One region of the Piscibacillus sp. B03 genome, then DNA from elsewhere that is predicted to be linked to it. Evidence: a T-box and tRNA genes for the amino acid it is inferred to sense, from the RefSeq annotation. Region 1 holds a T-box; the other holds one or more tRNA genes.
The links. The T-box of region 1 lies ahead of pheS (phenylalanine--tRNA ligase subunit alpha). A T-box ahead of a tRNA ligase gene usually reads a tRNA of that ligase, here a tRNA-Phe.
Positions count from the first base shown of each region.

Region 2: it encodes a tRNA-Phe, which carries the amino acid that the T-box ahead of pheS (phenylalanine--tRNA ligase subunit alpha) is inferred to sense. The anticodon was not compared.

Region 1 covers NZ_JBQQCO010000002.1:89,234-101,480, forward strand. The annotation lists gene thrS (threonine--tRNA ligase) at 1-1,623, shown strand, start outside; ribosomal protein L20 leader region at 1,746-1,891, shown strand; gene infC (translation initiation factor IF-3) at 2,004-2,507, shown strand; gene rpmI (50S ribosomal protein L35) at 2,535-2,732, shown strand; gene rplT (50S ribosomal protein L20) at 2,767-3,123, shown strand; gene ACTWQB_RS02110 (DUF1294 domain-containing protein) at 3,191-3,451, shown strand; gene ACTWQB_RS02115 (TVP38/TMEM64 family protein) at 3,505-4,083, shown strand; gene ACTWQB_RS02120 (dUTP diphosphatase) at 4,134-4,619, shown strand; gene ACTWQB_RS02125 (M42 family metallopeptidase) at 4,699-5,784, shown strand; gene sspI (small acid-soluble spore protein SspI) at 6,052-6,264, opposite strand; gene ACTWQB_RS02135 (TrmH family RNA methyltransferase) at 6,363-7,109, shown strand; T-box leader at 7,158-7,388, shown strand; gene pheS (phenylalanine--tRNA ligase subunit alpha) at 7,439-8,473, shown strand; gene pheT (phenylalanine--tRNA ligase subunit beta) at 8,492-10,918, shown strand; gene rnhC (ribonuclease HIII) at 11,046-11,969, opposite strand; gene zapA (cell division protein ZapA) at 12,104-12,247, shown strand, end outside.
Region 2 covers NZ_JBQQCO010000025.1:86-12,332, forward strand. The annotation lists gene dnaB (replicative DNA helicase) at 59-1,414, shown strand; gene ACTWQB_RS14250 (adenylosuccinate synthase) at 1,598-2,887, shown strand; tRNA gene ACTWQB_RS14255 (tRNA-Asp) at 3,038-3,114, shown strand; tRNA gene ACTWQB_RS14260 (tRNA-Phe) at 3,296-3,371, shown strand; gene ACTWQB_RS14265 (peptidoglycan DD-metalloendopeptidase family protein) at 3,682-5,229, shown strand; gene yycF (response regulator YycF) at 5,581-6,288, shown strand; gene walK (cell wall metabolism sensor histidine kinase WalK) at 6,296-8,134, shown strand; gene ACTWQB_RS14280 (YycH family regulatory protein) at 8,131-9,492, shown strand; gene ACTWQB_RS14285 (two-component system regulatory protein YycI) at 9,494-10,402, shown strand; gene ACTWQB_RS14290 (MBL fold metallo-hydrolase) at 10,410-11,204, shown strand; gene ACTWQB_RS14295 (S1C family serine protease) at 11,231-12,247, shown strand, end outside.

The DNA.
Region 1 (12,247 bases):
TACGATCTTGATATGGAGGAAACGATTACTCCAGAAGACCTTCCTAAAATTGAAAAAGAAATGAAGAAGATCGTCGATGAAGCATTAGAAATTCGTCGTGTTGACGTTTCTCGTGAAGAAGCAAAAGAACGCTACAAAGAAATTGGCGACGACCTTAAACTAGAACTAATTGACGATATTCCAGAAGGTCAGTCTATTTCGATTTATGAACAAGGTGAGTTTTTTGATTTATGCCGTGGTGTTCACGTACCTCACACTGGAAAAATTAAAGTGTTTAAGCTATTGAACATTTCAGGTGCTTACTGGCGTGGAGACAGTAATAACAAAATGCTTCAACGAATTTACGGTACAGCATTCGAGAAGAAGGGCCAACTTGAGGAACATTTACGCCTACTAGAAGAAGCAAAAGAACGCGACCATCGTAAACTTGGTAAAGAGTTAGACATTTTTACCGTTTCACAAAAGGTAGGTCAAGGCTTACCGCTTTGGTTACCTAAAGGGGCGACAATCCGCCGTACAATTGAGCGTTATATTGTCGATTTAGAAACTAAGCTCGGCTATGATCACGTTTATACTCCTGTATTAGGTAGTGTCGATTTATACAAAACAAGTGGTCACTGGGATCATTATCAAGATGACATGTTCCCGACAATGGAAATGGATAATGAAGATTTAGTACTTCGTCCAATGAACTGTCCACACCACATGATGGTTTATAAGAATGAACTTCATAGTTATCGTAATTTACCAGTTCGTATTGCTGAACTTGGTACAATGCACCGTCATGAAATGTCAGGTGCACTAGCTGGATTGCAACGTGTACGTGGTATGACGTTAAATGATGCTCATATTTTTGCACGTCCTGACCAATTAAAAGAAGAATTTATCCGTGTTGTTGAGTTAATCCAAAATGTGTATAAAGACTTTGGTATTAACGACTATTACTTCCGTTTATCATATCGCGATCCAGAAGATACAGATAAATATGTGGATAATGATGAGATGTGGAATAAAGCAGAAGCTTTATTAAAAGAAACAATGGAAGAGATGAATGTGGAGTTTGTTGAAGCTAAAGGTGAAGCGGCATTCTACGGTCCAAAATTAGACGTACAAGTGAAAACAGCGTTAGGGAAAGACGAAACATTATCGACTGTTCAATTAGACTTCCATTTACCAGAACGTTTTGATTTAACTTATATTGGTGAAGATGGTAAAGAACATCGACCAGTTGTTATCCACCGTGGTGTGGTATCGACAATGGAACGATTTGTTGCATTCTTAATTGAAGAATATAAGGGTGCATTCCCAACTTGGTTAGCACCAGTACAAGCAAAGATAATTCCAGTCTCATTAGATGTTCATATGGATTATGCTAAGAAAGTTGAAGATCGTTTACGTCGTGAAGGAATCCGAGTTGAATTAGATGTACGCGATGAAAAACTTGGTTATAAAATCCGTGAATCGCAGACACAGAAAATTCCTTATTCTTTAGTATTAGGTGATAAGGAAATGAATGATGAAGCAGTTAACGTCCGTAAATACGGGGAAAAAGATAGTGACACAATTGGTTTAGAAGATTTTGTGCAACAAATGGTTGATGAAGTGAAACATCATAAGTTATAATGTTTAGCAGTTGTGCTTTTACAGTACAACTGCTTTTTTTGTTTTATGTTGTCAGGAACTTCTCTTGACAATTTTGTTCAGTCATTATATACTTTTAAAAGTGAATTAAATAAGGTCATTTGATAGACAAGTAGAAGCACCCGCTTCTCACCTGATCGACGCCTTGAGTAGTTGGCAGGTCATCATATTTCTGACACATACGGAATGAGTATGTTTTTTGATGAAATAATGTGTGGGTGCAACTGTGTACCGACACTTTTTTTATGGTCAAAACACTTGTCGAGGATGCCTTATTCAATGTAACTTTGTTAAGAGTTAATGAAAAACGAACGATCGTTTTTCTTACAATTTTGTGGAGGTGGCTCACTATTAGCAAAGATATGAACGTTAATGAGGGAATTCGAGCTAAAGAAGTCCGACTCATTGACTCAAATGGCGAACAATTAGGAATTAAATCTCGTCAAGAAGCTTTAGAGATTGCTGATCGTGCTAATCTCGATCTAGTGTTGGTAGCACCAAACGCTAAACCACCGGTATGTCGTATTATGGACTACGGTAAATATCGCTTCGAACAACAGAAGAAAGAAAAAGAGCAACGTAAGAATCAAAAAGTTATTAACATCAAAGAGGTTCGTTTAACACCTGCTATTGAGGAACATGACTTTAATACGAAATTACGTAATGCTCATAAGTTTCTTAAAAAGGGCGATAAAGTTAAAGTAAGCGTTCGTTTCCGCGGTCGTGCAATTACGCACAAAGAGTTAGGTCGTGAAGTATTAGACCGATTCGCTGATCAATGTAGCGAATTGGCAACACTTGAAACGAAGCCTAAAATGGAAGGCCGTAACATGTTTATGATGCTTGCTCCAAAAGCAGAGAAGTAAAAGTTATTACAGAAGGAGGACTTTACGATGCCAAAAATGAAGTCGCATAAAGGTTCACAAAAGCGTTTTAAGAAAACAGGAACTGGAAAATTTAAACGTTCACATGCTTTCACTAGTCACTTATTTGCAAATAAATCGACTAAACAGAAGCGTAAACTACGTAAAAGTGCAATGGTTTCTAAAGCGGACGAAGGTCGTCTAAGCAAATTATTACCTTACAAATAAGACTTATTAACGGATAGATTTAGGAGGGATTACAATGCCACGTGTTAAAGGTGGAACAGTTACACGTAGAAGACGTAAACGTGTATTGAAATTAGCTAAAGGTTATTATGGTTCGAAAAGAACGTTATTTAAAACAGCAAAACAACAAGTAATGAAGTCAGGTCAGTATGCTTACCGTGACCGCCGTCAGAAAAAACGTGACTTCCGTAAATTATGGATTGCACGTATTAATGCGGCAGCTCGTATGAATGACATTTCTTACAGCCGTTTAATGCACGGTTTAAAGCTAGCTGGTGTTGAAGTTAACCGTAAAATGCTAGCTGACTTAGCTGTTAACGATGAGAAAGCTTTCTCTGAATTAGCAGAACAAGCTAAATCAGCTCTTAAATAATGAACACAATGCCCTGAAAGGATTAGTCCTTTCAGGGTTTTATTGTATCTGAAAAGGAGAACATTACATGGATTATATTTGGTTTTATTTAATCATCATCCTTAGCCTAATTGGATTTGTTTGCATGGGTCTAGATAAACGGAAAGCAAGACTGCATCAATGGAGAATACCTGAGAAGACATTGTGGCTTTTGGCCATCTTCGGTGGTGCGCCTGGTATGTGGGTCGGCATGAGTGTTTTTCGACATAAAACACATCACTCGACTTTTAAATTTGGGTTGCCTATATTAAGTGTTCTTGTTTTGGGAGTCGCTCTTTACTTGTCATAATAGCTCGTCTTATGTCATATAGTTATACAAGAGGGATAAAAGGAGGGGTAGTTATGAATAATGCTTTGGTATGGGCACAGGATACAATGACATCAACAACGTATGTGGCACCTATGCTATTTATCCTTTTTCATATCATTCGTCCTTTCTTATTTATTCCGGTAGCATTTATTTGTATCACAGGCGGCTTACTGTTTGGGCTAACCTATGGAGCAGTTTATTCATTAATTGGCGTGACGTTATCAAGTCTTATATTCTACTTTTTCATTAAATCTATGCCAAAACTATTTAATCGTTTTCACAGGCTTCGTGAGAAAATGTTTGGAAAACATCGTGAGTTAACCATTCCGCAAGTGTTGTTATTACGTGTAACACCATTTATTCACTTTCATTTAGTATCTATTTTACTGATAGAAATGACTCGTAATTTTAAAGAGTATGCTAAGCTATCTATTTTATCCAATGTACCGCTGGCGGTCATGTATACGTCATTCGGACAGTGGTTTCAAACTCTTCATTTCCATCATGTACTGATACTAATGGGGATCATTTTATTAACGTTTTATTTATTAAGGAAAAAAGAGATTGTCTTGAAATGGGAAGACTTCTTTGCACCTGACCTCCAAAAGTAGTGAACATGTGTTTTGTCACATGTTATACTATCTTTTAAGGAGGTTTTATTATGAAGTGGGACAGCCTTTATGAACTACAAAGGAAATTAGATAACGACATTTTAGAACGTAATGATTTAACAAGAGAAGAAGTGATGGATGATAAGATCTTAGCGCTAATTGTTGAAGTTAGCGAACTAGCAAATGAAACACGTTGCTTTAAATATTGGTCACAAAAAGGCCCTAGTGAAACGTCCGTCATTCTAGAAGAATTTGTAGACGGAATTCATTTCTTGCTTTCAATTGGTATTGATTATGGCTATCTATTCAATGGCTCGCAAATCTCAACACAAGATTATTCATTAACTGATCTATTTCATAAATTATATGGAAAAATTAATCGGTTTAAATTAAATCCTACAAACATGCATTATCAAAAAATGTTTAGTACATACTTAGAAATTGGTCTAAAGCTTAATTTTACTGAAGAAGATATACATCAAGCTTATTTAGATAAAAATAAAGTTAATCACGAGCGACAACAATCTGGTTATTAGTTTTGTGAAATGTTTGAAAAACCTTTATAATGGAAAAGGTGTAAACTTTATATTAGTTAATTTATATAGGAGGTAGAGCATGGCTAAATTAGATGAAACACTTACTATGCTGAAAGATCTAACAGATGCCAAAGGGATTCCTGGGAATGAAAAGGAACCGCGTGATGTCATGAATAAGTACATAACGCCACATGCGGATGAAGTGACTCAGGATCATTTGGGTAGCTTAATCGCGAAGAAAACTGGTGAGGAGAATGGACCAAAAGTTATGGTCGCAGGTCACTTAGATGAAGTTGGTTTCATGGTGACTCGCATCGATAAAAATGGCTTTATCTTTTTCCAACCAGTTGGTGGTTGGTGGAACCAAGTTATGTTAGCTCAACGCGTTACTATTATGACGCGCAAAGGTGACGTAACAGGTGTAATTGGTTCTAAACCACCACATATCTTATCAGCTGAAGCACGTAAGAAACCGGTTGAAATTAAAGATATGTTTATTGATATCGGGGCTGCAGACAAGGAAGAAGCAGAAGAATTTGGTGTCCGCCCAGGCGATTCAATTGTTCCTTATTTTGAATTCACTCCGATGAAAAACGATAAGGTGCTTCTTGCTAAGGCATGGGACAACCGTATTGGTTGCGCAATTGCCATTGAAGTCCTTAAGCGTCTGAAAAATGAATCACACCCTAACGTTGTTTATGGTGTAGGAACAGTTCAAGAGGAAATTGGTTTACGTGGTGCAGGTACTTCTGCACATGCTGTACAGCCGGACATCGGCTTTGGTGTAGATGTAGGAATTGCTGGGGATATGCCAGGTGTGGATGATAAAGATGCAGCAAGTGAATTAGGTAAAGGGCCTCAAATTGTTCTTTACGATGCATCAATGGTTTCACATAAAGGCGTCCGCGACTTAGTCATCGATACAGCAGAAGAGCATAATATTCCATTCCAATACGAGTCTATGCCTGGTGGTGGAACTGACTCAGGTAAGATTCACTTAACTGGTGACGGTGTTCCATCATTATCTATTACAGTACCGACTCGTTACATTCATTCACATGCAGCTATGCTACATCGTGATGATTTTGAGAATACAGTTAATCTACTTGTTCACGTCATTAAAAAATTAGATCGTGAAACAGTTGAAAACCTAACTTTTAACTAAAGTGAAAAAGCTGTCCAAACAAATTGGACAGCTTTTTTATCGGTCCCTTTTCGGAATTTATCGGTCCCTTTTCGGAATTTATCGGTCCCTTTTCGGAATTTATCGGTCCCTTTTCGGAATTTATCGGTCCCTTTTCGGAATTTATCGGTCCCTTTTCGGAATTTATCGGTCCCTTTTCCCGAATATATATCGATCCGCGTTAAGGGAAATAACCTCATGATATAAATAGCACCAACCGGATGTGATTGGTGCGTTACATAATAGGTATTAAAGTTTTTGTGCCTCTTGTTCTAAAATCGTTAGCATTTGATCTTTTTCATCTTCATTTGCACTTTGCCAAATCATCTCGAATAGCACACCTAGACCCGGGAGCATTTTCTCTTCTCCACTTTTAATTGCGTCTAAAATGGTTGCTTCTAATTCTTCTTCATTATTTCCAGCAATATTACTTTTAATGGCTTTTCTTAAATTTAAATCCAATATGGTCACCTCTTTTTAATTATACATTTTACGTGTAGTTTGACCATTTCATACTAAACTATGTATGATGGTATCAAAAACAAATTAGGAGAACTGTCATGATTGAATCAAAACAGAATAAAAACATTAAAGAATGGAAAAAATTACATAAAAAGAAATATCGTGACGATCATGGTCAATTTCTAGTTGAAGGTTGGCATTTAGTTGAAGAGGCTATAAAGAGCAACTGGATGATTGAAAACATTATTGTTACTGAAAATGAAGAAATACCAATTTCGTGGAGTCAGAATAACGTGACGTTGGTCAGCGATGATGTGTTTAAAGACTTATCACAAACCGAAACACCACAAGGGATCATGGCAGTTGTTCATCAAAAAGAGGAGCTCCCAAAAGAAGCGTTTCGAAAAGTTTTATTATTAGATGCGGTTCAGGACCCTGGTAATGTGGGAACAATTATTAGAAGCGCTCTAGCATTTAATATAGATGCCGTGATTTTAGGAAAAGGTACAGTCGACCTGTTTCATGATAAAGTGGTTAGAGCGACACAAGGTGCGATATTCCATATTCCCGTCGTACGTGGTAATTTATTTCATTGGATTGAAGAGCTTAACCAAAAAGATATCCCTGTATATGGAACTGCCTTAGAACAAAACGCGAAGCCATTGAATAGCATTAAAACAAATGATTTTGCTGTTATAGTAGGGAATGAAGGAAATGGAGTTAATCAAGATATTCTGGATCAAGTAACAGAAACGATTTATATTCCGATTAATGAAAACAGCGAATCATTAAACGTGGGTGTAGCAACTAGTATAGTGCTATATCACTTTACACTTCTGACTTGATAAAATTTGAAATATTATCTATAATACATTTTAGATACAATTGAATGTTTAAAAGCTGTGAATGAGACAAGTAAGCTTTTTTGTTTATTGATTAACAGGGAAGAGTACCTCAGACTGAAAGTACTCTATCAATTGAAAAGCCGAATTTCACTCAGGAGCTGGAACTTGGACCGTTAGAGCGTAAAGGTTTCCCGGCAGTTCGTCCGTTATCGAAATGAAGTGGATTACGAAGCATGTAATCAATTAGGGTGGTAACACGGAATCAAACTCGTCCCTTTGTTATAGGGAGGAGTTTTTTATTTTGTAAAATTTTTTGAGGAGGATCAAGGGTGAAAGAACGTTTAAAAGAAATTAAAGCAGAAGCGTTGGAACAAATTCAATCAGCTGTAGATGAGAAGAAGCTTCAAGATGTTAGAGTCTACTTTTTAGGAAAAAAAGGTCAGATTACAGAAGTGCTAAAAGGCATGGGTAAACTCTCTAAAGAAGAACGCCCTGTTATTGGTCAATTAGCAAATGAAGTTCGCGATGAAATTACAGAGGCATTAGAAAGCAAGCAAGCGAAGTTAGAGCAAGCTGCTTTAGAACAACAACTTAAAGAAGAATCGATTGATGTGACGTTACCTGGTCGTCCGGTGCAAGAAGGTGGACCCCATTTATTAAGAAAAGTCATCCGAAATATTGAAGATCTCTTCACAAGCATGGGATATGCGGTTGCAGAAGGACCAGAAGTTGAAACAGATTTTTACAACTTTGAGTCGTTAAACTTACCAAAAAATCACCCAGCTCGTGATATGCAAGACACCTTTTTCATTACGGAAGAATTATTAATGCGTACGCAAACCTCACCAGTTCAGGCTCGTACGTTAAGAAAACATGAAGGTAAAGGGCCTGTAAAAATCATTTGCCCGGGTAAGGTTTACCGTCGTGACACAGATGACGCAACACACTCACACCAATTTACACAAATTGAAGGGCTATATGTAGATGAGAATATCCGTATGAGTGATTTAAAAGGGACATTAAACACATTTGCAAAGCACATGTTTGGTGAAGACCGTGCGATTCGTTTACGTCCAAGTTTCTTCCCGTTTACTGAACCATCAGTTGAGATGGATATCTCTTGTAAAATTTGTAATGGCGATGGTTGTTCGGTTTGTAAAGGATCGGGCTGGATTGAAATTCTAGGTGCAGGAATGGTTCACCCGAACGTCCTTGAAATGGCAGGTTTCGATTCGAAGAAATATTCAGGATTTGCTTTTGGAATGGGTCCAGAGCGAATTGCGATGTTGAAATACGGTGTTGAAGACATTCGTCATTTCTACACAAACGACATTCGATTCTTAAAGCAATTCCACGGTGTATAAGGGAGGAGTGAATAAACGATGTTAGTATCAAGGAAATGGTTAGAACAATACGTTGATTTAGACGGAATTCATACAAATGATTTAGCAGAAGACATGACAAAGAGTGGTCTTGAAGTTGAAGAGGTTAGAGGCCCTATTTTAAATGATGACAAGATTGTTGTAGGTTATGTCAAAGAATGTGTGCAACATCCGAATGCGGATAAATTAAATTTATGCCAAGTAGATGTTGGAGAAGGTGAGTTAGCACAAATTGTATGTGGAGCTCCGAATGTAGCTGAAGGCCAACACGTTATTGTTGCAAAACCAGGTGCTCGTCTTCCGGGTGGCTTGAAAATTAAAAAAGCAAAACTACGTGGAGAAGCATCGGAAGGGATGATCTGCTCATTACAAGAATTAGGTTATGATGAGAAAAACGTTCCTGAAGAATATAAAGATGGTATATATGTGATTCATCAAGAGGTGACAGTTGGAGAACCAGCTTGCCCTTTATTAAACCTTGATGATGAAATTATTGAAATTGAGCTTACGGCTAATCGTTCTGATTGTTTAAGCATGATCGGAGTCGCTTATGAAGTAGCGGCTATTTATGAAAAAGAGATTAAGTTACCTGAACCAGATGTTCTAATTGCTCAAGAACCTTCAAGTGACTATATCTCAGTAAAAATTCAAGATCAAGAGGCTAACCCTTATTATGGTGCATGGGTTATTAAAGATCTTAAGGTTCAATCATCACCTCAGTGGTTACAAAATCGATTAATCAGTGCAGGGATTCGTCCTATCAATAATGTAGTTGACGTGACGAACTATGTTTTAATCGAGTATGGTCAGCCATTACACGCATTCGATTATGACCGTTTTGATTCAAAAGAAGTTGTAACCCGTATGGCGCATGAAGGTGAAACGATTAAAACATTAGATGGAGAAGAACGTGTTCTAACACCTCAACATTTAGTCATTACGAATGGAAAAGAAGCACATGCCATTGCTGGTGTGATGGGTGGAGAAGAATCGGAAGTTCAAAATGATACGACAACAATTTTACTTGAAGCGGCTTACTTCAACCCTGGTGTCGTACGTCAAGGTTCTAAAGACCACGGGCTTCGTAGTGAAGCTAGCGCGCGCTTTGAGAAAGGTATCGATATTACAAGAGTAAAAGAGGCAGCAGCAAGAGCAGCTGAATTATTAGTAGGTATTGCTGGTGGAAAAGTACTTGGTGAAATGGTTGAGGCTGGATCAACTGAATGGACACCAACATCAGTAACGTTTAACGCTAGAGAAATTAATCAAAAAATTGGAACTGAGATTACAGTTGATGAAATGAAGAATATCATTGAGCGTTTACGTTTCGACTATGAATTAAATGGTGAAACATTTACAGTAAAAGCACCAGCTCGCAGGCAAGATATTGCTATAAAAGAAGATATGGTGGAAGAAATAGCGCGTATGTATGGTTACGACCGAATTCCATATACATTACCTGTAGGTGTCATGAATCAAGGAGGTTTAACCAAACGCCAGAAGCTTCATAGAGAAGTTAATCACTATTTACAAAAAGCTGGATTAAATGAATCCTTAACTTACTCCTTAACAAAACAAGAATGGTCAAATCAATTCGTTAGTCCTGAGATTAAAGAGCAAAACTATGAACCAGTTGGATTAGCATTGCCTATGACAGACTTGCACAGCCACCTGCGGTTAAGTGCTATACCTGAACTATTATCTAGTGTTCAACATAATGTCGCACGCAATCAGTACAATGTTGCTTTATATGAAATTGGTTCAATTTACTTGCAAGAACAAAAAGATGAACAACCATCAGAAAATGTTCGAGTTGCTGCAGCCGTAACAGGTCTATGGGAAAACCATCCATGGCAAGGAGAGAAGAAACCTGTTGATTTCTTTACCGTTAAAGGGATTTTAGAGGGGTTATTTGATCATTTATTAGACGAAGAAGTTGTGTTTGAAAAGGCTGATTTAGACAGATTACATCCTGGCCGTACAGCTGTTATGAAGTTGAAAAATGACGTGATTGGTTACGTTGGCCAGCTGCATCCTTTAGTGCAGAAAGAATATGACTTACAAGAGACTTATGTATTTGATCTAAACTTAGATCAAGTTTTAGATGCTGTTACGAATAATGAGTCATACCGTATGATTTCGAAGTACCCTGCAACTGCACAAGATTTAGCATTTGTGGTAGACCGTGATTTACCTGCAAAACAATTAGAAAAAGCGATTTTAGAACAGGGTCAACCTCATTTAGAGTCAGTACGTGTATTTGATGTTTATCAAGGTGAGCATATGGAAGAAGGTAAGAAATCCATTGCATTCAACCTGTTATTCCAAAATGACGAACGCACATTGAAAGATGAAGAAATAGAGGAAGCAAGACACACAATTGTTAAACATCTTGAAAAAGAATACAGTGCTGTATTAAGAGGATAATTGAAATAGCCGATGTTAGGTTATAATACCTAACATCGGCTTTTTTACTTCTTGTATCGCTAAGTTCTCACCATATTAAGGCGAGGTTTCGTCGAATAAGGCTCTCCAGAATGTCTGTAATGGCAACTTAAGCTTTTCCCTGTGCCTTCTTTGTATTGGCAAAATGTACTTTTGCCACTTTGTCTAAATAATCGTGACCCTTCATACTGATGATCTTTTTAATTTGCTGATCGACAATTTTAGAAGCGCCTTTTTGTAAGTCGAAACCTATGTCCTTCGATAATCGATTGATTTCGTATATAAAACGATACCTTGCAATCATTGAAGCTGCTGCAACGGAGGTTGAATAGCTTTCTGCCTTAGTCATAAATGTTAGCTCTGAATGTGATGTCTCACCTGTTGCTTTAACATGATTGTAAAAGATTTCAGGTTTACAAAATTGGTCCACCAAAATACCGCTTGGTTTAATGGTATTGTCCATCTTAATTAACACATTCTTAATCGCATGGTGATGCATCCAAGCTTTCATACGACCTTGAGTCCAGCCGCTACGTTGTAGTTTGTTATATTTTTCATTACTTAAAGTTAATGAACTATAAACGATATCGGTTTTAAGGACGTCTTTAACAATAGACTTTATTGTTGGGTCCTTCATCGTTTTTGAATCTTTGACCCCTAATTCCCGTAATAATGCTTGTTGTTTTTCAGTGGCATACACTGCAGCGACCGTAATTGGCCCAAAATAATCGCCCGTTCCTGCTTCGTCCGACCCAATGTGATCCTTCTTAAGAAAACTCGGTAACTGTTCATCTGTTTTTGTCGATTTAGAGCTGGAGTTTGATGCGGTGCTAGTATCCCATTTATTAGCTTCTTCAGTGTGTTGAGGACCTTGGAACATAACTTTACCAGATTCGTATGCAGTTATTTTGCAACCATTCATCGTGGCAGCTAATATTGAGTACGGTGGTTTATTGGACTCACGATAGGGTGAGTAATAGTTAACTAATTTTTTCATTTCATCAGGTTTAAGTTTTATGACAGATTGTCCCATAATTAGGCTCCTTTTTTTATACTATAATTATTATATCATGCTGTTAAAAACTATGAATCCAAAATATCTACTTTCCCAATTCTATTAAAACGTGTTACTATATGGTTTAGAAATGTATTTGAGGAGGACTCGTGATGTCAGAGTCAAGTAAAAACAGAATCACAGTCGAAATAAATAACCGTAAATTCACCGTTGTTGGTGAAGAGTCTACTGAACATATAAAAATGGTAGCAAGCTTAGTTGACCAAAAGATGGAAGAATTTCGCTATGCTAAGCCT
Region 2 (12,247 bases), on a different contig from region 1:
CTGGGCTCAAATGATAGGCCCTAAACATAATATACGAGGGGGAACCGATGTGTCAGATATGGTAGCACAAGACCGTACACCGCCACATAATATAGAAGCTGAACAATCAGTGTTAGGTGCGATATTCTTAGAACCTAGTGCCATTGTTAGTGCATCAGAAATTTTAGAACCAGAAGATTTCTACCGCGTTAGCCATCAAAGAATATTTGAAGTCATGGTACGCCTTACAGATAAAGGTGAACCAATTGATTTAGTTACCGTGATGAATGAATTAAGAGAACAAGAACTACTAGAAGAAGTAGGGGGCGTAACTTATCTAACAGAGTTGGCTGAGTCTGTTCCAACGGCTGCTAACCTAGAATATTACGCTAAAATTGTTGATGAGAAATCTGTTCTTCGTCGAATTATTTACACTGCTACAGGTATAGTGACGAAATCATTCGAAGAAAAGGATGACCTTTCTGAAATTATTGATTATGCTGAGAAATCTATCTTGGACGTCTCACAACAAAAAGCATCCGGTAAATTTCGAAATATTAAAGATGTACTGATTAATGTTTACGATAATATTGAACAGCTACACCATCAAAGTGAAGAAGTCACGGGTATTCCAACAGGGTTCAAAGATTTAGATCATATAACATCTGGATTTCAGAAAAATGATTTGATTATCATTGCGGCCCGACCATCTGTTGGTAAGACAGCTTTTGCGTTAAATATAGCTCAAAACGTAGCAATTCACGCACAAGAAAACTGTGCCATCTTCAGTTTAGAGATGGGGGCAGAGCAATTAGTAATGCGTATGTTATGTGCAGAAGGTAATATTGACGCACAACGTTTAAGAACAGGTAGTCTTCAGGAAGAAGACTGGGGCAAGTTAACTATGGCAATGGGGAGCCTCTCAGATGCTGGGGTTTATATTGATGATACACCTGGTGTGAAGGTGAGTGAGATTCGATCAAAATGCCGTCGCTTAAAGCAAGAATCAGGATTAGGTATGGTGTTAATCGACTACTTACAGTTAATCCAAGGAAGCGGCTCTAGTCGTGAGAACAGGCAACAGGAAGTATCAGAGATCTCACGTCAACTTAAAGCATTAGCACGTGAGTTAGAGGTACCCGTGATTGCATTATCTCAGTTGTCACGTGGAGTAGAACAACGACAAGATAAACGTCCAATCATGTCTGACATCCGTGAATCAGGAAGTATCGAGCAGGATGCAGATATTATAGGATTTTTATACCGTGATGATTATTATAATGACGATACAGAGAAAGAAAATATTATTGAGATAATTATTGCTAAACAAAGAAATGGACCAATTGGCACTGTAGAATTGGCCTTTGTAAAAGAATATAATAAATTCGTTGATTTAGATCGAAAATATAATGAAGCGGATATACCACCTGCATAGAAACTCCTCATTAAGAGGGGTTTTTTTGCCTAAACTATGTATAAGTTATCTTGTCTGTTTGATAAAAGGCGTATAAAAAACTAATTTTATACAATAATGTTCGTCATTTATTGATTGATAACATAATTACTGTTAAAATATCTTTGGTGTTATTGTTATTTCTTAATATTAGGAGGTCCTCATATGACAACTGCAGTAATAATTGGGACACAGTGGGGCGATGAAGGTAAAGGTAAAATTACAGACTTCCTCGCTAAACAAGCAAATGTTGTAGCTCGCTATCAAGGTGGAGACAACGCTGGACATACCATCCAGTTTAAAAATAAAACATATAAATTACACCTAATCCCATCTGGCATCTTTAATTCTAATAAAGTATGCATCTTAGGGAATGGAATGGTGATCAATCCTAAAAAACTTCTTGAAGAAATGAACTATGTTAAAAAAAGCGGTATGACAGTTGATCAGCTGAAGATTAGTAGCAGAGCCCATGTGATTATGCCTTACCATATGGAGTTAGACCGATTACAAGAAGAAGCAAAAGGAAAAGACAAGCAAATCGGGACAACGAAAAAAGGCATTGGCCCAGCTTACTCAGATAAAATCAATCGAATCGGAATTAGAATGGCAGATTTACTAGAACCAGACACATTAGAGGACAAAATTAAACAACAAGTTGAAGAGAAAAACGTTTGGTTTGAGAAGGTCTATAATAAAAAACCTATTGATGTGGCTTCAATCTTAGATGAGTATCTAGGATATGGTGAGCTGTTAAAGGCTCACATAGTAGAAACATCCTTGGAGCTTGAACAAGCTATGGACAGTGGTCACCACGTTTTATTTGAAGGCGCACAAGGTGTTATGTTGGATATTGACCAAGGAACTTATCCATATGTAACATCGTCGAATACGTCTGCAGCAGGCGTTGCGACAGGAAGTGGCGTTGGCCCAAATAAAGTTAATAAAGTAGTAGGCGTATCAAAAGCATACACAACTCGTGTAGGGGATGGACCATTTCCAACAGAACTACACGATGAAATAGGTGAACAAATCAGACGTGTTGGACATGAATATGGGACAACAACAGGAAGAGCAAGACGTGTCGGCTGGTTTGATACAGTAGTTGTCAATCATGCAAAAAGAGTAAGTGGATTAACAGATTTATCACTAAACTGTCTAGATGTTCTAAGTGGTTTAGATAAAATTAAAATTTGTGTTGGTTATGAACTAGATGGAGAAGTAGTTCAATACTACCCAGCTAGCTCGAAGGAGTTAAAAGCCTGTAAACCCGTGTATGAAGAGTTACCAGGTTGGACAGAGGATATTACTCAAGTTCGTAGCTTTGAAAAGTTACCTGAACAAGCACAAAATTATATTAAACGCATTGAAGAATTAATCGGGGTCAACATTTCGATCTTTTCAGTTGGACCTGACCGCGAACAAACTATTGTATTGAACGAAATATATGAGTAAGGTTAAGTATGGACAAGAATTCAACAAAAGTTGGTTCTTGTCCATTAATAGTTTGAATTGTTAAACTTTAATATTTTAGAAAGAAAAATACTGAATAAGCTTGTCAAAATGTTTTATCCTGTGGTAATATTAACGCTGTCCTCATCAATTGGTCCGGTAGTTCAGTTGGTTAGAATGCCTGCCTGTCACGCAGGAGGTCGCGGGTTCGAGTCCCGTCCGGACCGCCATTACATATTGAATAACATTGCATGGCTCGGTAGCTCAGTCGGTAGAGCAAGACCGTAAACATCACTGAAAAGCTTCTTTGTAGGTTTTGCGAGGAGCGTAGGCTTCGCCGAAGGTACTTGCAACGCGACGAGCACAATCTTAGTCAAAACTTGACTAAATGACAAATTAATAACATAGCATGGCTCGGTAGCTCAGTCGGTAGAGCAACGGACTGAAAATCCGTGTGTCGGCGGTTCGATTCCGTCCCGAGCCACCATTTTAACACAGTAAACCTGTGTTTTTTCTTTTATTAGACAAGTTAGTACAAAAAGTTTACAGTAAAATTTCACTGAATGTTAAAGTTCAGAATTTTCTGTTATATATATTGTACTTTTACACTAATAGAGTAATAAGAATCAAGATAATTTCTAAATTTTTCTAGATTCTATACAAGTTGTTTACAAAATGTAAACAAAGGTTTAATTATATAATTTAGTTATGGTAGATTATATATGTGTATACGAGAAGTTTGTATAATTACTTAATTTATAAATAAATACATAGTTCGTATTGTGGAGGAAAATGTCGTGAAAAAGCTGATTGGGAGAGTTAAAAGTGGCCTTCAAAAGTTTAAAAACTTGTCGATGGTCAAAAAAACATTAATAGTAACATGTTTAGGCTCAGGTGTAGCCATAGGGTCAGTGTATGCTGATTCGATTGATTCTAGTTTTCTAGAAGTCTACCATGTATATGTTGATGATCAACATGTTGGAACAGTTAAAGATAAAGAAGATATTGAAAGTTTCATAGATAGTCAATTAAATACAGCTCAAAAGGAATATGAAGGAGTTAAGTTAATTCCGGAGCAAAATATTAACTATGTTAGTGAGGTTGTATTTACTTCCTCAGATGAAACCGAACAAGTTCAAAGACATTTGGAAGATGTCTTAACGTTTAACGCTGCTGCAATTAAACTACAAATGAAAGATGAAGTTATAGGATATGTTAATGACCTGGGCGATGCTAATGAAGCAATCAATAATGTAGTAAATAAATATCTACCAGATGAATTGGATCAAGAAATTGAATTTCTAAAAATGGAAGACGATCAAATTGTTTCACCAATCTTGAATCACCTTCCGAAAGATGAAGCTACTAAATCTAACGAAGAAGAAAATGATGAAAATAAAGAACAGGATTCTAAACTAGTGTTAGATGATGGTACAGTTGTATTAGATATCGGCTTAACAGAGAATCTTAAAGTCTTTGAAGAAGGAATTAATCCTAATCAATTACTATCAGTTGAACAATTACAGAAAATGCTTGAACGTGGTACTAAGGGAGAAGCGATACATACCATTCAAGAAAATGAAGTGTTAGGTCAAGTTGCTTCAAAGTATGATTTGTCAGTTGAACAGTTAATAGATATGAATCCTGAACTAAGTGAAGATTCTGTAGTCCAAGTAGGACAGAAAGTTAAAGTTGAATCTGATAAACCTTTTATAAATGTAAGCTATACAGTTGAAAAAACGGAAACAGAGTCGATTGATTTCAAGACTGTAACAGAAAATACTGACTCACTATATAAAGGTCAGACAAAAATTGATCAAAAAGGTGAAAAAGGTGAAAAGAAAATCACCTATCGTGTCACAACTAAAAACAATGAAGTAATTGAAAAAGAGAAAATTGATGAAGAAGTGGTAAAGGAACCTAAGGAAGAAGTTGTCTTGAAAGGTACTAAAGAAGTTCCTTCAAGAGGTTCAGGACAGTTTGCTAAACCAACTGTTGGAGGTTTTATCACTAGCCATATGGGACAGCGTTGGGGGAGCTACCACAAAGGAATAGATATTTCTGGTGTAAGTGACCGTACAATTAAAGCAGCTGACAACGGTACCGTAACGTTTGCTGGTTATGACGGTGCTTATGGCTATAAAGTTACAATTAACCATAACAATGGTTTGAAAACAGTATATGCGCATTTAGCAAGCATAAGTGTTAACAATGGTCAAACAGTTCAACGTGGTCAAAAGATCGGAGTAATGGGTTCAACTGGAAGATCTACAGGTGTTCACTTACACTTCGAAGTCATCAAAAACGGATCTCACGTAAACCCAACTGGATACGTGAATTATTAATAAATAACCTCTAGCCTAGGCTAGAGGTTTTATCAAAAGATAAGAAGTATAAAATTTTACTTTAGCTTTGATCAATAATGTCGTGTAGTATTGTCTAGCGCAATGCGCCCAATCACTGGGTGACTTCCCGTCTAAACCTACGATAAGTCAACATTGACTCGCTACGCTTGTCGTGTTTCCTTTATCTCAGTTTAGTCGGTCCAGTCACTGCGTGGTTAAACGGGCGCTTGCGCTTTTCTTAATATATAGCGTAATCTTACTTTAATATGACATGGTAAGACATTTGAATTAAATTGTTGTAAAATAATCATTATAGGTTATTAACTTATGAAGAGGTAGGTGCATACCAGTATGAGTTATAAAGTACTAGTAGTAGATGATGAGGAACCAATTGCAGATATTTTAAAATATAACTTAGAAAATGAAGGTTATGAAGTTGTGGTGGCTTACAATGGACAAGAAGCTATTGAGCTAACCAAGTCAGAAGAACCAGATATCGTTCTGTTAGATATCATGCTTCCTGAAAAAGATGGTATGGAAGTCTGTCGTGAAATTCGAAAAGACTTTCAAATGCCAATTATTATGTTAACAGCTAAAGATTCTGAGATAGATAAAGTACTTGGTTTAGAATTAGGTGCTGATGATTACGTTACAAAACCATTCAGTAATCGTGAAGTCATTGCAAGAGTTAAAGCAAACCTTAGACGTATGTCAGCAAGTGACCAAAATCAAAATTCATCTTCAACGCCAAACATTAAAGTAGGTGCTCTAGAGATTAACCGTGAGAATTATTCAGTTACACGTAATGGTGAGCCTGTTGACTTAACTCACCGTGAGTTTGAGTTACTTTTATATTTGGCCAAGCATCTTGAGCAAGTTATGACAAGAGAACATCTATTAGAAACCGTTTGGGGCTATGACTATTACGGTGATGTAAGAACAGTAGATGTAACGATTCGCCGTTTAAGAGAAAAGATCGAAGAGAACCCAAGTAATCCAAACTGGATTGTGACTAGAAGAGGTGTTGGGTACTACATGAGGAACCCTGAACAGGAGTAGATCGTTTATGAGGGCATTTTGGGGATTTTTTAAATCCATACAACTTAAAATGATCGTTGTCTATATACTTCTGATTTTAATTACAATCCAAGTTATTGGAACTTACTTTGCCCAACAATTAGAAACAGAGTTAAAAGAAAATTTCACAGAGTCAATTAATGATCGTGTGGAATTATTAACTTACAATCTGAGTCAAGTTATACAAGTAGAAGACCGAACCGAAGATATGCCTTCTTTAGAAAGTGATGTAGAAACCATCATTAATGACTATGCTTCAGAGGATATTAACGAGATAGAGGTCATTGATGAAAACAATCGTGTAATTGGGACTACCAATCCGTTTGAGCAAATCAACATAGGGAAGCGTAATACTGAATCGCGTATTCAAAGAGCGTTATCTGGTAACATAGAAGAAACCATTATGTATAACCAAGATAACGGGCACCGTACATTAGTTATTTCATCACCAATCTATCGAGATGAGAGTTCGGGTGAAATTGCTGGTGCCATTAAAGTTGAAGCTTCAATGGAAGGCATTTATTCACAGATGAATGAAATTATTCGTATTTTTGCGAATGGAACGATGCTTGCGGTCACTGTCTCTGCTTTATTAGGTGTCTTAGTCGCTAGGACAATTACTAAACCGATTTCTGAAATGCGTAAACAAGCTAAAGTGATGGGACAAGGTGATTATTCTAAGAAGGTTAATGTGTATGGAACAGATGAAATCGGCCAATTAGCAATCACGTTCAATGAGTTAAATGATAAGATAAAGGCAGCGCAGGCTTCAACCGAAGGAGAGCGGCGTAAATTAAGTCTAGTCCTCACCAATATGACTGATGGCGTAATTGCAACAAATGAGTATGGTGAGGTTATCTTAATGAACCTTCCAGCTGAGAAATTGCTTAATATGACGCAAGAAAGTATACAGGGTAAATCTTTAATCGATTTACTTGGTATAGAAGAAGATGTCTCAGATGTTAATGAGTTAAAAGATATGAAAAGTACGATATTGGATTTATCAGAAGGCGATCAACTGTTATTAGTTCGTGCAAATTTCTCTGAAGTCCAAGATGAGAATGATGAAATGAGCGGTATTATTACCGTTATTAGTGATGTAACTGAACAAGAGAAGATCGAACGAGAAAGAAGAGACTTTGTTGCGAATGTATCTCATGAACTTAGAACACCTTTAACAACGATGAGAAGTTATTTAGAGGCATTAACTGATGGTGAAACTTGGAAGAATGAGAATATTGCTCCAAAGTTCTTATCTGTCACACAAAAAGAAACTGAACGTATGATCCGTCTGGTAAATGACTTATTACAATTGTCTAAAATGGATAATAAAGACTATCAATTGCACAAAGAGCGTGTTAATTATATAGATTTTATCCATCATGTCGTAGATCGTTTTGAGTTGAACTTGAAAGAAGATATAACGATATCAAGAGAAATACCGAAACGAGATTATAGAGTTTGGATTGATAAAGATAAAATTATACAAGTACTCGATAATATTATTTCCAATGCAATAAAATATTCACCACAGGGTGGAGAGATTGTTGTAAAAGTTGTTGAAGAAAAGCATCAATTATTAACTAAAATCTCAGATGAAGGTGTTGGAATCCCAGAAGAGAAGCTAGATAGAATTTTTGACCGTTTCTATCGTGCTGATAAGGCGAGGTCGAGACAACTTGGTGGTACAGGTCTAGGACTTGCAATTGCAAAAGATTTGATAGAGGCGCATGATGGAGAGGTATGGGCAGAAAGTAAAGTGAATGAAGGAACAACCATTACGTTTAGGTTACCTCTCATGCAGAAGAAGAGGGGGCAACGTAAATGATCGAACATATAAAATCAGTCATTTTATTTCTACTAGTTGCATCTAGTCTTCTATTAACTTATGCCTTATGGACATATCAGCCTGATTTTGAGCCAATTGAACAGACTGATTACATTGATGAGTCCAAGTTAGATGGTGAAGAACGAACGGTAAGAGAGGTCATCTCACCTAATCAAATTATTTTTCATGATTACCAGGTTCATAAACAATTAATTGATAAACAACAAGAACGCGAATTATATGAAGAAATCCTGACTTGGCAATTCACTTCAGAACTACATCTGGAGGAAAGTCATGACGTATTAGGTTCATATTTTCAACTAACTGGGTTTGAACAGTTTCAAAGTCTAGAAATTCTTTATCCAGTAGATGTGCCTATGAATTTAATCAATCAGCTCTTTGCAGTTAACCTCGAACAAACAAACTGGGGTGACTTAACCTTTAATAGACTATTTCTTCACGTTCAAGAACAAACAAATGACGTAAGGGTAGTTTTTGCATCAGACAATGAAGAACAAAATAGCGTATTAGTTGGTGAGATTCAATCTACTAGCGTTTTTGATAGGCTAAAAGATGTCATTAACCGTCAAGAAGGAATCGTGCAATTAAATAGTTATGACTTTGGTAGTGGCGTACCAATCTATTTACCTATTCAAGAGATTCCTGTCACAAGCCATGCGTTATTAACAGATAATATTGATCCAATTTTAATGCGTAATGCATTATTTAGAGACCCATCAGTGGTCAGAACGACATCATCTAATCCGTTAAATGAAAGCATTCACTATACTGATGGTACACGAGCGTTAAAGACGTATAGTGTGTTTAATGATCAAGATGAACGGATGGAGTTCATAAACCCATTATCTTCAGAAACTGAACCGTCAGAAACAATGGATATGATTCGTCGTAGTTTAAGTTTAACCAATGACCATTTAGGTTGGACCAATGATTTCATTCTAGATGATATTCAAGAAAGACCGTTAAGTTCAGTATTATATCGGATGTATTTTAACAACTATCCGATTTATGATGAAATGAACTATACTGTAATGGAACAAGTGTGGGGGAATAATGAACTTAATAAGTTAAAACGTCCGTTATTCAAAATTAATAATATTACTTATGAGAGAACTACGTTACCTTCAGGAGATGCTGTCTACGAAACATTACAGAATGTCAATAACATTTCATTAAGTTCAATTGAACAAGTGCGAGTTGGTTATACATTAACGACAAGACCAAACTCAACGTCGAATGTACTATCACTAGAGCCAGAATGGTATATTAAATTATCTAACTCATGGCTGCCACTAAGTGCTTATAGCGATCAGCTTATGAACCAAGGGGTTGAATAGTTTGCAATGGGGCCAAATTAAAACTATATTCATCATAAGCTTCTTGGTGTTAAATTTATTTTTAGTCCAAGAGTTTTTAGAAAAAATCGAAACAAGCAATTATGACCCACTAGAAAAACAATCACCAGTTGAGGAACAGTTATCAGAGTATGGAATTACGTATGATTTACCTGAAAAAGGTCAAAAGGAATCGTATGTATCAGCTCCAAGATATACGTTAACTGAAGAAGATTTGCTCGCAATTGAAGAGGCATCTGATAATCAACAGATTGGGTTAACCTCCAGTCAAAATGAAGTACTTCCATTAGAAGATGTACTTGATGGTGAACCATCTATTTTTAACATGGAAGTCATTGCAAGTGAATTTATTGAACCATTGTCCTTAGATTTAGAAAATGATTTAAATGAATCAATAGAATCCATCAAATCACAGGTATTCAAAGGCGATTCATACGTTTTTTGGGATTATTATGAAGATGAACAAGTTCTGTTATTTTTCCAAAGACAGAATGAAAAGACGGTTTATTTTAATGAATCAGCAACATTAATTGTGTTGTTAAATGAAGAAGGAGACGCCATCCAGTATAGACAAACGATGCTAGACGAACTTGAGGACCGTCCTGATGAACAGACTGTAACGGACCCCATCAATGCAGTTTTTAGCGTTTGGACAAACACCGTCATTCCTTCAGACAGCCATGTAACACTAGACTTGGGTTACCAAACATTGGTGCCACTAGATGATGGAGTACAAGTATTTGTCCCGACATGGGATGTTATCGTAAATGAAGAGGATCATTTCTTTGTCAATGCCATGGAAGGTCAATTCGTATCACATGATGAAGAAAAGTTCGTCACAGAGAGAAAAGAAGCTTTAAAGAGAGAAATACAAGATTTAATATCGGAGTGAGACAAACATGACACTGCAATTTAGTGTTCTAGCATCAGGGAGTACGGGGAACGCCTTCTATATAGGAACAAACAAAACCAAATTATTAGTCGATGCGGGGTTAAGTGGTAAGAAAGTAGAGCAATTACTAACTGACGTTGAAATTAACCCTCATGAACTAGACGGAATTTTAGTTACCCATGAACATAGTGATCATATTAAAGGTGTCGGGATTGTCGCACGACGCTTTAACTTACCGATTTATGCCAATGAGAAAACGTGGAGTGCCATGGAGCCTCATATAGGAAAACTAAGCTCCGAACAGAAATTTCAATTTGATATGGAGTGCGTAAAAACTTTTGGTGATATCGATGTGGAGAGCTTCGGTGTTTCTCATGACGCGATCGATCCAATGTTTTATGTTTTTCATCATGAAGGTAAGAAAGTTTCCGTATTAACAGATACAGGTTATGTATCTGAACGTATGAAAAAAACAGTAGAAAACTCAAACGCAATTTTGTTTGAATCAAACCATGATGTCGGGATGTTGCAAATGGGTGGATATCCTTGGAACATTAAGCGTAGAATATTAAGTGACAAAGGACATGTTTCAAACGAGGATGCGGCCATAGCCATGCTAGATGTCATTGGAGATCAGACAAAGCATATTTATTTAGGGCACTTAAGCCAAGATAATAACATGATAGACCTTGCAAGAATGAGCGTCGAGCAAATCCTTAAGAAACATGATGTTGGAGTTGGCGAACAACTGACATTAGAAGATACGAGTCCAACTAAACCAACGCCTATGTGTTACATTTAATTACTAGATATAGTGAGGTGTCATTCATGGGTTATTACGATGATCATATGAGAAGTGACAAACAAAAACGGAGCTGGCTCATGCCTACTATCATCGGAGCTCTATTAGGTGCAGTTCTTATTTTATTATCATTACCGATTTTAGTACAAGCTAACTTATTACCTTATGAACTAAGCGAGGAAACACAAGAATCAACCCAGTCAACTCCTTCTGGTGATGGAGAGAATAAACAAATTAATGTTGAACTAAATTCACAAATCACAGAAGTGGTTGAAAACGTTTCAAACACAGTTGTTGGTGTAGTAAATATTAAACAACAAAGTATCTTTGGACAATCAGAATCGCAGCAAGGTGGTGTAGGTTCAGGGGTTGTTTATAAACAGGCCGGTGATTCCGCTTATATCGTAACTAACTTCCACGTTATTCAAGGTGCTGACTCTGTAGAAGTCGTGTTTTCGGATGAAGAACAAGTAGAAGCGGAAGTTATCGGTGGCGATGTATATACCGACTTAGCCGTACTAAAGATCGATGCTCAACATATTGATCAAGTCATTGAATTAGGTAGCTCAGATAATCTAAAAGTTGGAGAACCAGTTTTAGCCATTGGGAACCCACTTGGCCTTCAATTTGCGGGGTCTGTAACGCAAGGAATTATTAGTGGTAAAGATCGACTCATCCCACAAGACTTTAATGGTGATGGAAATATCGACTGGCAATCAGAAGTTATCCAAACTGATGCAGCCATTAATCCAGGTAACTCAGGGGGAGCGTTAGTAAACATGGACGGCCAATTAATTGGGATTAACTCTATGAAGTATGCCTCAACTGAGTTAGAAGGATTAGGATTTGCTATTCCAATTGACATTGCTCGTCCACTGATTGAAGACTTAGAAGAAGATGGCTCGGTTACTCGTGCCTATATGGGTGTAGAAATCTTCTCGTTGTCAGATGTACCACAGTATCACTGGCAGAACACATTAAATTTACCAAATGATGTAGAACATGGTGTAATTGTCGACGGTGTTGAACGAATGTCACCAGCC